2 regions of the Peribacillus sp. FSL M8-0224 genome follow, and region 2 is predicted to be linked to the other one. Evidence: riboswitches for the same ligand, from Rfam matches in the RefSeq annotation. Region 2 holds a riboswitch; the other holds the start of a gene.
The links. A riboswitch is a leader RNA that binds a small molecule or an ion and turns the genes downstream of it on or off. The one in region 2 is predicted to bind cyclic di-GMP.

Region 1 (6,005 bases), 1.6 Mb from region 2:
AGCTGAATGAGTATTATGTCAAGGTAGTGGATGACGTGACGGATGAGACGATCAGGGAAATTCCCCCGAAGAAGTTATTGGATTTCTATGCGGCAATGACGGAGTTTGTCGGCATAATGGTGGATGAAAAAATATAAGCGGGTGATCAATTTTGGTACGAATCAGTGGTTTAGCAAGCGGGATGGACATTGATGAATTAGTTAAGAGCATGATGCAGGCAGAACGGGTGCCGTTGGATAAACTGACACAGAAAAAGCAGTATTCCGAGTGGCAGCGGGATGATTACCGTTCGATGAATACAGCTTTATCAGAATTGGATACGCTCATTCGTGATGGTATTGGAAAGCAGTCTTCCTTCATTAAAAAGAAGGTGACGGTATCGAATCCAGATGCTGTATCAGTGAAAAATGTGAATTCTACCAGTGATTTTTCCGGGAATATAAAAGTGAATGGACTTGCCAAGGCGGCAACCATGACAAGTACGGAAAAATCAGCTGTTACCGACCCCAAAAAGAAACTATCGGAATTGGGTATCACGACTCCCAAAGATATTACGATACTGGCCATCAATAAGGATGGCGGTTTTGATACGGAAGTAAAAGATGGAGCAACAGTGGAAAAACCGTATACACTTACCCTTAATGCGGACGATACGTTAGAAAGTGTCATAAATAAAATTAATGCTAACTCGGGAGTGACTCTATTTTTAGATGAGACGTCCCAGAAATTTTCCATCACTGCTAAAAATACCGGTGATGCAAAAGATCGGCCTGAAATTGAGTTAGGGGGTACTGGAGATTTCTTCAATGTGCTAAAAATGAGCAGTAACAATGAAGGGGCTGGCGGCTCAAAAGGGGAAAATGCGTCCATTGTTTATAATGGACTGGAAATTTCCCGGCCTTCGAATACGTTTCAGATTAATGGAGCGGAAATAACGGTAAAGCAAAAAACGACGGATACAGTCACATTCTCATCAACAGCTGATGTCGATGCTATCCTGGACACGATCACTCAGTTTGTGAATAAATACAATGAAGTCATTAAAAAGGTTCAAGATAAAACGGGTGAAGCGAAATATCGCTCCTTTACCCCGCTTACCTCTGAGCAAAAAAAGGCAATGACAGAGGATGAAGTGAAGCTATGGGCAGAAAAAGCGAAGAGCGGAACGTTAAAAAGCGATTCGACCTTAAAAAGTCTCCTGACCACAATGAGGTCATCCCTATACACTTCGGTGGATGGAATCACTGGAAAAAACAATCTCAGCAGTTTGGGAATCACCACCACCAAGAATTATTTGGAAGGCGGTAAATTAACGATTGATGAGGACAAGCTCCGGGCAGCCATTAGTGAGGATCCGAATGCGATCTATGATATGTTCATGGCCAATGGTGCGGAAAAGAGCGACAAAGGACTCGCACGCCGGTTAAGGGATGATATAGAATCATCCATGAAGGCGATTACTGAAAAAGCCGGGAAGGCCGGATATGTTAATAACAATTTTACAATCGGAAAATTGGTTGATGGGCTGGATAAGAAGATTTCAACATTTGAGGCAAAGCTAACGAAATTGGAATCGCGCTATTACGGCCAGTTCACGGCGATGGAAAAAGCGATTCAAAAGGCAAATAGCCAAAGTGCATCGTTAGCTTCTTATTTTAGTTAAGGTAGTCGGAAAGGAAGTTCAATATGGCAATAAATAATCCTTATCAATCGTATCAGCAAAATTCAGTCAACACAGCATCACCGGGAGAGCTTACATTAATGCTTTATAATGGCTGTTTGAAGTTCATCATGCTTGGGAGGAAAGCCATTGAAGCAGGAAATATCGAGGTGAAGAATACGAACATCGTCAAGGCGCAAAATATTATCCGTGAATTGATGGTGACGCTGAATATGGATGCGGATGTATCCAAAGATATGATGAGTCTGTATGATTTCATGAACCGGCGTCTGATCGAAGCGAATCTGAAAAATGACGTTTCTGCTTTGGAAGAAGTGGAAGGACTTGTTACGGAGTTCCGGAATACGTGGAAGGAAGTAATCCAGATCAACCGGAAAAAACAATTCACCCAAAGCGGTCAAGTGTAATGGTGATTAGAGCCTTTCATGATTTGACTGCTGAATTACTTGCCGTACTGGAAGATCGCACGATTACAGAGCGTGATGTTAAAATAGAAAGGGTTACAAAGCTGATTGATCAGCGGGATGGACTCCTTTCCCAAATCAAACCTCCTTTTACTGCTGAAGAGCAGCAGCTGGGACGTGGAGTTCTGTTGCTCAACCAACAGGTCGATCACTTGCTGAAGCTCCAAAAGCAGGAGATACAGCGAGATATCCAGGAAATAAATAAGAAGAAAAAATCTTCCAATAAATACACGAATCCGTATGAAAGTCTATCAGTGGATGGCGTGTTCTATGATAAAAGAAATTGATTTCCTTACCTTTTGGAGTCCAAACGGTTTTTATGTTAAATATTTTTAAATTTTCTGTAAATAAAATAGGCTTAATTTTTTCTTTCTATCATAGCATTTGATATAATGAAGTTAGGGCAGACATCAACCCTTTCCAAACCTTCCGACAATTGTTTCATTATTTCGACATATTTCATGATGTGTTTCTAAAAGGAACCGGAGGGGTATTGTAGAATCTAACTGTATAGTCTTAATTTAAGGAGGACTCACTTTATGAATTACAACGTACGCGGTGAAAACATTGAGGTAACTCCAGCAATTCGAGAATACGTCGAAAAGAAAATTGGCAAGTTAGAACGATATTTTAACAATACACCAGATGCAAATGTGTTAGTCAATTTAAAAGTGAACAATAATACATCAAAGGTCGAAGTGACGATTCCCATGCAGAATTTGGTTCTTCGGGCTGAAGAGGAAAATGCGGATATGTATGCTGCCATTGACTTGATCAATGATAAGCTTGAACGCCAAATTCGTAAACATAAAACGAAGGTCAATCGCAAGTTCCGAAACAATCTATCGACTACACCCGATGCATTCGCCTTCAATACGGAAGCTGACGAAGTGGTGGATGAATTCGAAGACGATAATGATATTGAAGTGGTCCGCAATAAACGCTTTGATTTAAAGCCAATGGACAGTGAAGAAGCGATTTTACAAATGAATATGCTTGGTCACAGTTTCTTCGTTTACACGAATGCGGATACTAATACAACAAACGTAGTGTACCGCCGAAAAGATGGACGCTATGGATTGATTGAACCTAGTTAATTATTATTCTAAGATCAAAAGCACAGCCCAGCCTCTGGGTTGTGCTTTTTTGCATGTTGATAGAATCCGTTTGAAACGTAAAAAATGATTGCTTTTTTTGTTCTCTAAAACACACGAAAGTTCACTTAATAGAGCACTATTTGTTCTTTATTAAGATAAATAGTTAATTTTACCTATTCAAATACCCCTATCTTTTGCACTATACTCGAATTGTTAGTTCTTTAAAAAGAACAATAAGTTATTTATAGAAAACGATTTGATCAAGGTGCAGAGGGGGTTGGATTATTTGTATCGAAAGAATTGCCATACATGCCATAGGGCTTCTTTTAGCAGTGCGGAATATGGAAAGTGGCTTTGCCCGACCTGCGGTGAGGATTTAACTGCGCAAAAAGCCCACGATGCACATACAATCGAGAGAATCAATACACCCCAACGAAATTTTAAGCAGAGTAATATTTACTATTATACAAAAAAACGAAATTGAATTAGTCTATGAAAAATTACCTGAACTTCGAATTTTCTTAATATTGTAATATTTTGTCGGATAAAAGTTTTTGCATTTATGTGGATTACCGACATAAAATAGCAATATATGGAGTACGTATCCGTTATAATATGATTATAGGTAATGTATTTGGTAATAAATACCACGACAAAGGCAAACTCCTTGAAAAATGAGGGCGCAAAGGCACAGGTCTAAGGTCCTTGTGACTATGATGGCTGGTCTGCCTGAAATACAAGAGTATTTTAGGAGGTAGAAGAGGTGGCTAATGTGGAAATGGATCAAGAATGGGTGAAATTGATTTCTGAAGCAAGAAGCTTGGGTTTCAAAAAGGAGGAAATCATTGCTTTTTTTAAACGGGAAAGCCTTGAGGCAACATTTGAGGAGAACGATGGAAAATAGGTTCCGAACAAATTCGAGAACATCCCTATAAACAGTGGTTCGATTCATAGCTGTTTATAGGGTTTATTCTTCCTTGAGATTCTAGCTTATTCAAACTGTATTCTTCAGGATTATGTAAGTAAACTAGTGCACTACCACTCTACTCTTCTTTATCTTTTCTCCATTTATTAAACTCGATGAATTCCCTGAATTGTTGTTTTGAGACACCCGAATTCATGGCTTCCTCAACGATTTTCATCCAGTCATTGTCCAAGGTTTCCTTATTTGGTGCATCGTAAAGCAGGGCATCAACAGGGATGTTAAGTACGGAGGAGATTTTTTCAAGAAATTGAATAGAAGGATTCGTTTGTAAGTTCCGCTCGAGCGAACTTAAATAAGACTTTGCAACACCCGCTTTATCGGCAAGTTCAGTCATCGACATTTTCTTTTCTTCTCGCAGTTTTTTTACACGTTCACCAATCATCAATACCACCTCGAAACATGTTCTATTTATCTTCCGCTAATAAGTTTCGGCAGCCCACCTTATCATTCAAAACATGACGCCTGTAAGGTTGGATTACCTTGACATGCTATCTCTAGAGAGGACACAGCATCTAGTGATGGAAGGTTATGGATAATTCACATTTGCTTATGGAATAGTGGGGAGTTTGCAACATATTTTTTATACTTCCTCCTATTTTAACAGTTTTACTCCTCATTTATCCATTGTTTTTCGCAAGAATTGCATTCAGGTCTATACCAGGGAAGTGACATGAAGTTGTACCTCTATGACAGAAGTGGTAAAATTAAGCGTGCATTAGTAATAATAGAAGGTGTGTTTCTTCTTACTTATATGAATTTTGTCATTGAACGATCATTACCATAATAGAGGAGCGTTATTGAATGCTTAATATATTAAATAAAGTTTTTGATCCGAATAAGCGAGAAATCAAACGTTTAGAAAAAATCGCCGATCAGGTCGAAGCGCTGGCTGATGAGACTGCTGCGCTATCGGATGAACAGTTGCGTTCCAAAACGGATGAGTTTAAAGAGCGTTATCAAAATGGGGAAACCGTTGATGATTTGCTTGTAGAGGCTTTTGCGGTTGCGCGTGAAGGGGCAAAGCGTGCTCTCGGCTTATATCCTTACCGTGTTCAGATCATGGGTGGGGCATCCCTTCATGATGGAAATATCTCCGAGATGAAAACAGGGGAAGGTAAAACCTTAACATCCACGATGCCGGTTTATTTAAACGCGCTTACCGGTAAAGGTGTACATGTCGTTACTGTCAATGAATACTTGGCACACCGTGATGCCACCGAAATGGGTGTATTGTATGATTTCCTCGGTTTGACCGTCGGGTTGAATTTGAACAGTCATTCTAAAGAAGAAAAGCAGGCAGCGTATAATGCTGACATTACGTACAGTACGAATAATGAGTTAGGTTTTGATTATCTTCGTGACAATATGGTGTTATATAAAGAACAAATGGTACAGCGTCCGCTGCACTTCGCTGTCATCGATGAGGTCGATTCGATTTTGATTGATGAGGCGAGAACGCCATTGATCATTTCCGGTTCGGCACAGAAATCGGCTCAGCTTTATATCCAGGCCAATGCGTTTGTAAGAACCTTAAAGAAAGATACGGACTACACATATGATGAGAAGACAAAAGGTGTTCAGCTGACGGAAGATGGGATGAATCGAGCTGAAAAAGCGTTTAATATCGATAATTTATTCGATATTAGTCACGTTACTTTGAATCATCATATCAATCAGGCTTTAAAGGCTCATGTTTCCATGCATTTGGATGTGGATTATGTCGTCCAGGAAGGCGAGATAGTCATCGTTGACCAATTCACTGGCCGTTTGATGAAAGG
Region 2 (6,005 bases):
ATGCGCTTAAATATTCACGAATGAGATATGATGATCCGAATGGTGATTATGGCCGTCAATCCAGACAACGTTCCATCATCGAGGCTGTCATCAAAGAAGGCGCTAGCCTTTCATCCCTGACGAAATACGATGATGTATTCGATGCTTTAAGTAAAAATATCCAGACGAATTTGACGTTTGATGACATGATGGACATCCAGAAGAACTACAGGGACGCAAGCAAAAGCATAACCCAAGCAACCATTCCAGGAAATGGAACGAAAATCGACGGAGTCTACTATAATATTGTGTCGGATGAAGAAAAAGAAAAGGTTCAATCCGAATTAAAAGAACAATTATCCATCAAATAAGAAAAAATATAAGAGCTGTCCGGACCCGCATCCTGACAGCTTTTTCATTTTCTCGTCCAATATTCTGACAAAAAACGAACACCAAATGTAGAGATTTGTTGGAATTTTTGTTGTTTATTAGGCATGAAAAGACGGTATAATCTAATATGAGCTGACAATTATATCTTCCCCTTGCCCCTTTCATCACTTGACACTATTATTCTTTGGACCCGGAATTCCATCAACCATCATTCATCAACTATAATAAATGATCCTAAACAAAAGGAGTGGATTTAAATGAAAATCAAAGCAGGCAGCTGGGCTATGCTAAGCAAACAGGACAAAATGTTTATTCTGAAAGCCATCAGTGACCGTTCAAGAATGAAATATGTTTCATGAGAAGTAGATCTTTTCGCCATTACATGAGAGCAGCGCCTCTCCCTTTTCAATAAAACGAACTTGAGCCTGAAAAAGGAGAGGAATCTATTCAAATTGATAATTCCATAACAAACGCCATTCGTCTTTTTCTTTGACGACATAACAATTTTATTCCAAAGTAAACACCCCAAAGCGAGAATTGAAGACCTGTGTAACTCTGGTATTTCATAGGCCGATTAATGCTGCCTCCCAACCTAATCCAGACACTAGTTTTTCACTTTCTTAAATATCGTCATACATTATCATACTGAAATATCTGGACAGCCATTTGCTTTAAAAATACATGGCACCTATATTGCACATAATCTGCACGATTCAGAAACCGCTGCTTTATTTCAAAACTTATCAATTCCCAGGACTTCCCGAACTCCGATTCACTTCATACTGATAGAAATCTTCAACCACGCTTTTTGAGGCACTCCTATAGCTAAAACCATAAGAATAGCCGTCAATACTCCTATTGGAATCTAATTTTGTTTCCTCCCCCTCATCACCCTCTTATGCATCATTAATCTATTTAATGGAAAACCATAAAAAAGAAGCATGTTGTTAAACATGCTCCTTAAGTATATGTATCAATAATGATTTCTTAGATTAATTGACGCATCCTCCACCGATAAAAGAAAAGAAGGTGACCATCGCCCATGACACGAGCAAAATGTTCAATATGTATATCTACAATCATATACTATCAGGTTGTTCAATGATCCCGCTTAATTTCTCCTTAATCTCCTCCACAAGTTCCTTTACAGTAACATCTTGTCCAGACTCACCCTTGGCAAAAGTGTCTTTTAAAATATCAAAAAAATCCATTCGAAATTTCCACTCCAATATATAATTGAGCCACCATTCCATACTGTTGTCCTAATCCTTTTTTCAAAAATAAGGAAAATAGCTCATTTATTTGATAATCACATATATAGTAGAGATTGGCAAGCGGATTCTAGTTTACTAACAGAAAAATGACTGAATATTAACATTTTCTTAATATTCAGTACTACTCAATATATATGGATAAAAACAAAAAGGACCGATTCCTCAGCCCCTTCGATCAACCCCATATTATGCTTGTCCCATAAAATAAGTCATTAATGATATCAAAACTAATGTAATAGTAATATAAGTCCCAATAAAAATTCTCTTGCTTCTCTGTTTCTTTTCATAAACTTCCTCGAACGTAATGAATTTGTTTTTTGTCATCAAATAATCTCCTTATATTTCGATGGCAGCTATCTGACATCGCCTGTTGCGAAGTCCCTTTGCTTGAAACCTATAGTATAGTATCGGCACATAACCAAAGACTTTTAGGTATTATTAACTATTTTTTATAGGCTATATTTCTTAAATCCTGCGTAGGTATTATTTTTTAATAATTTAAATCTTAAGCACTTAATTTATAAAATTCATGATTATCTTTATCCAACCGCAAAATGCCAACCATAACGGTACACTAAATACAGTCCCCCACATTAATCCCTTCAAAAAGGCAATAGGTACATCCATAATAAAAATCCCCCTCAATTAGGTCACATTTTTATTATCATCGCCTTGTTCTTTATTCTGGATACCTTTTACGGTGTAATTTCCGGTAATGAAAATAAAAAAGAAGACTGTATAACAGCCTTCCCTAAGGTACATATAGCTTATCCCATGATGTAAGATTTTTCTCTTGATCCATTTTCTACAATAAAATCATTTACATCTTTAATGGACAAGCCTGAATTTTTCGCTTCTAACATTAAATAAACCCATTCTTCCAATTCATTGTTTGCTTCCATGACAAATTCCGCCTATTTGTGGTAACACAGCCGTCTTAGCAAAGCCTTAGACCTGTAATTTTGCGTCCCTATTTTTCAATAGGTTTGCCTTTCTCAAGAATATTTCACATTATGATCTTCCTATTTTAGTTCATGGAGTTAATTTTTTCATTCTTTCTTTTTAAGAAATCGTAATAGCCCATGAATTTTTTCACTAAGTATTAAATACTATATTCATGTTTATTATACTTAAAATCCTGGCCATTAATTAAAATACTTTTCGTTAATTTCCGTCATCATTCTACAATATTCTAAAAAAAACAACTAGGTATTGGGAATTTTGATTCATCACAAACAAGCTTAACGATATTGCATTACGTTAATTTTCTTCGACGTTTATTAAAAACTTTCATAAAAATACTTCCTTCTTCTGTTTTAAAAAACTTTACCCCAACTAATTTTAAAGGTGTCCATATTTCTCTCATTTGATATAAAGGCATTAAAAATCATCCTTTCTTCTATAAGATTATTAATTGAGCTTTTTATTTTATATCTTTCGATAGAATCAACAGGCTAAAACACAAAGAACAATTTGTTCTTTATAACGAATAATTAAGTTGAACTTACCATATTTACATTATTATGTCAATTATTTTCATTATTAATCTATTCTAGTAATTTAATCCTCTCATCAACTACTTGATCTTTCCAGCTCTATCTTGCTAGCTAATTCCAAACTGCAAACGTTATATATATTTGGTGATAGGAATTATCCCATAACCCGGAATCCCTTATTTTTATTTGCCCATTTGAATTTCATAATTGAGCCTGAAAATTAGGATATAATGATTAACTTTATATTTTTTTGTCTATTTTTGTCTGTTTTAAAGAACTAACTATACTTTATTAAGAACAAGTGCTATATTATAAAAAAAACGGTTCATATGGAGGAGGATATGACTAGATATGAGGAATTCGACTCATTAAGGGGTTTAGCCGCTCTCATTGTGTTAATTGGGCATTATTTGATGGTATACCCTTCATATGCTGATTATCAGTATGGTTCAAGCAGCTCCTACATGATTTATTTGTTTAAGGAAACTCCTTTACGCCTTTTTTTTAGCAGTGGAAATGAGTCTGTCATTCTATTCTTTGTATTGAGTGGTTTTGTTTTGTATTTATCAGTTAATAGTGCTAAATTCCACTATTCTACATACTTAATAAAACGAGTGTTTCGAATTTATATACCATATCTAGTAGCAATAGGCATGGCTATATTGGCTAAAATGCTTTTAAGCCAAATTGATTTGCCCTATATCACTGACTGGTTTAATAAATCTTGGACAGGCCCGGATAATCCTTCCTTATTAATAGAACATCTTTTGTTTATAGGGCAGTACAATACAGACGCCTATAACAATGTTATATGGTCCCTTGTGCACGAAATGAGAATTTCAATTATATTTCCTGTTCTGATTTTTTTATTTATACGAAAAAAGCTTAAAGATTCTTTATTATGGCTTTTTGTTTTAATTTTTTCATCGACTTTGTTTTTGTATTTGTTTGGTTCTAATGTGGATATAACAAGCATTCTTCTTAGTTTCCACTACAGTACTCTTTTTTTAATGGGAGCAATAATAGCGAAATATCGACATGGGCTTTTTTCCTATACCTTGAAAATGAAAAAACCTGTAAAAATTGCATGGTTGTTGGGTGCAATTATCTGTTTTATGTACGAAGGCATCATTGGTGAAGTGGATTTTTTAAACAATTATATTTTTAGGGATTATGTTGTCTCATTCGGTGTTTGCATTTTTATCATCATGAGCGTATGTTCCCAAAAAATTTCGGCGGTCTTAAGGTCTAGATTGCTAACTCTTCTCGGGAAGATTTCATATAGTTTGTATTTGTACCATCTTATATCCTTATTCTCATTGATGTACCTATTCTATAACAAGCTGCCTACCGGTTTAATATTGATATTTTCCTTTTTCTTATCTTTTTTACTCTCTTCAGCGTCCTATCTACTCGTGGAAAAACCATGCATGAGGCTCGGATCGTACTTCACAAGAAACAAACAAGAAAAAGTAATTTCCAAAGACCACATAGCTTTAAAACGCAAAATAGGATAATTCCTACTATTATATAAAAATTCTTTGCAAGTTGTGAACGTATTCTTACTATCTCTAAAAAAGTGGTGAAATCGATGAATGAAAAAGTAAAAATTAAAGATTTTATACGAATCTTAAAAAAGCGAATATTTATCATTATTCTATCTACCCTTTGTATTACTGGTTTTATTATTTTTTCGTCCATGTACCTTATGAAACCAACCTATCAGTATTCCACTCAAGTTTTGGCAGGATCATTAAGCATGGATGAAAAGGAAGCCTCGATAAACAAGGTTCAAGAGAACAGACAGCTTGCCCTTTCGTATATGGACATCATTAAAAGTCCGCAGATCATGTTAGGAGTTAAAGAGGAATTGAATCTTAAGACTTCTAGCTATGACTTACTTAAGCAAGTTTCCATTACTAATCGAGATAATTCACAAATCATCACGATTACCGTCAAGGATTCAAATCCTGAATCCGCTAAGGACATCGCCCAAACTGTAGCGAGGCATTCGATATCTAATTTTAAAGACATTACAAACGTTAAACAGATTAGTATTCTCAATGATAATGAAATGGGACAAGCAGAACTGCTTTTCCCAAAGCCGAAATTCATCATAGCCATTTCAATCGTAATAGGCTTTTTTGCTGGAATAGGCTTAGCACTTCTTAGAGAGCACTTTGATGATTCAACCTACTCCGATAGGGAGCTTGAACTTCTTGGAATTCCATTATTAGGGAGGCTGGATTTGAATACCAAAAGAATAAACAGAAAACGTAAAACAACATATAAAACCTTACCTTCCACAAAACGGGGTGAATATAGTGAGTATTAAATTCACAAGGAAACAATCCTTTTACCTAAATGAAATCAATAAAGAGCAATTTTATTCGATATGTAACAATATCGAGTCCAACCTTCATAAAGACGATTCAATATTAATGATTACATCTCTTTCACAATCACAGAATATTGCAAATGCATCAGCGTACTTAGCACTTGCCTTTTCTGAGCAGCGTAAACGAGTCCTTGTAGTGGATGCTAATCTGCGCCAGCCTTCGCTGCATCAAGTGTTTAATATCGATAATTCATTCGGTTTGACCAACCTGCTTTTAAATGAGAAACCCATTAACGAACATGCTATACATATTAAGGGTCATCTATTCTGTATACCAACAAGCGAAGCCATTTATGAGCCAGCAACTTTATTAACATTAGAAACCCTTCCAACTCTGATAGAAGAGTGGAAGAAGGATTTTGACATCATTTTATTCCATACATCAGACAGTTTAAATAAACCTGATGCAAATATCATTGCTAAATATTGTGATGGCATAATATTAGCGATACAAGAAGGAAGAGATAA

Region 1: it holds a riboswitch for cyclic di-GMP, as region 2 does, so the genes downstream of both, sinI (DNA-binding anti-repressor SinI) here and MKX49_RS16475 (anti-repressor SinI family protein) in region 2, are expected to answer to the same signal.

Annotation. Positions count from the first base shown of each region.
Region 1 is NZ_JBBOOJ010000001.1:4,995,344-5,001,348, reverse strand. It holds gene flaG (flagellar protein FlaG) at 1-137, shown strand, start outside; gene MKX49_RS24355 (flagellar hook-associated protein 2) at 152-1,663, shown strand; gene fliS (flagellar export chaperone FliS) at 1,687-2,088, shown strand; gene MKX49_RS24345 (flagellar protein FliT) at 2,088-2,432, shown strand; gene hpf (ribosome hibernation-promoting factor, HPF/YfiA family) at 2,685-3,242, shown strand; cyclic di-GMP riboswitch class I at 3,890-3,975, shown strand; gene sinI (DNA-binding anti-repressor SinI) at 4,006-4,146, shown strand; gene MKX49_RS24330 (helix-turn-helix domain-containing protein) at 4,286-4,609, opposite strand; gene secA (preprotein translocase subunit SecA) at 5,029-6,005, shown strand, end outside.
Region 2 is NZ_JBBOOJ010000001.1:3,419,249-3,425,253, forward strand. It holds gene tagU (polyisoprenyl-teichoic acid--peptidoglycan teichoic acid transferase TagU) at 1-350, shown strand, start outside; gene MKX49_RS16470 (hypothetical protein) at 1,449-1,580, opposite strand; gene MKX49_RS16475 (anti-repressor SinI family protein) at 2,411-2,545, opposite strand; cyclic di-GMP riboswitch class I at 2,563-2,644, opposite strand; gene MKX49_RS16480 (acyltransferase family protein) at 3,481-4,656, shown strand; gene MKX49_RS16485 (YveK family protein) at 4,731-5,474, shown strand; gene MKX49_RS16490 (CpsD/CapB family tyrosine-protein kinase) at 5,464-6,005, shown strand, end outside.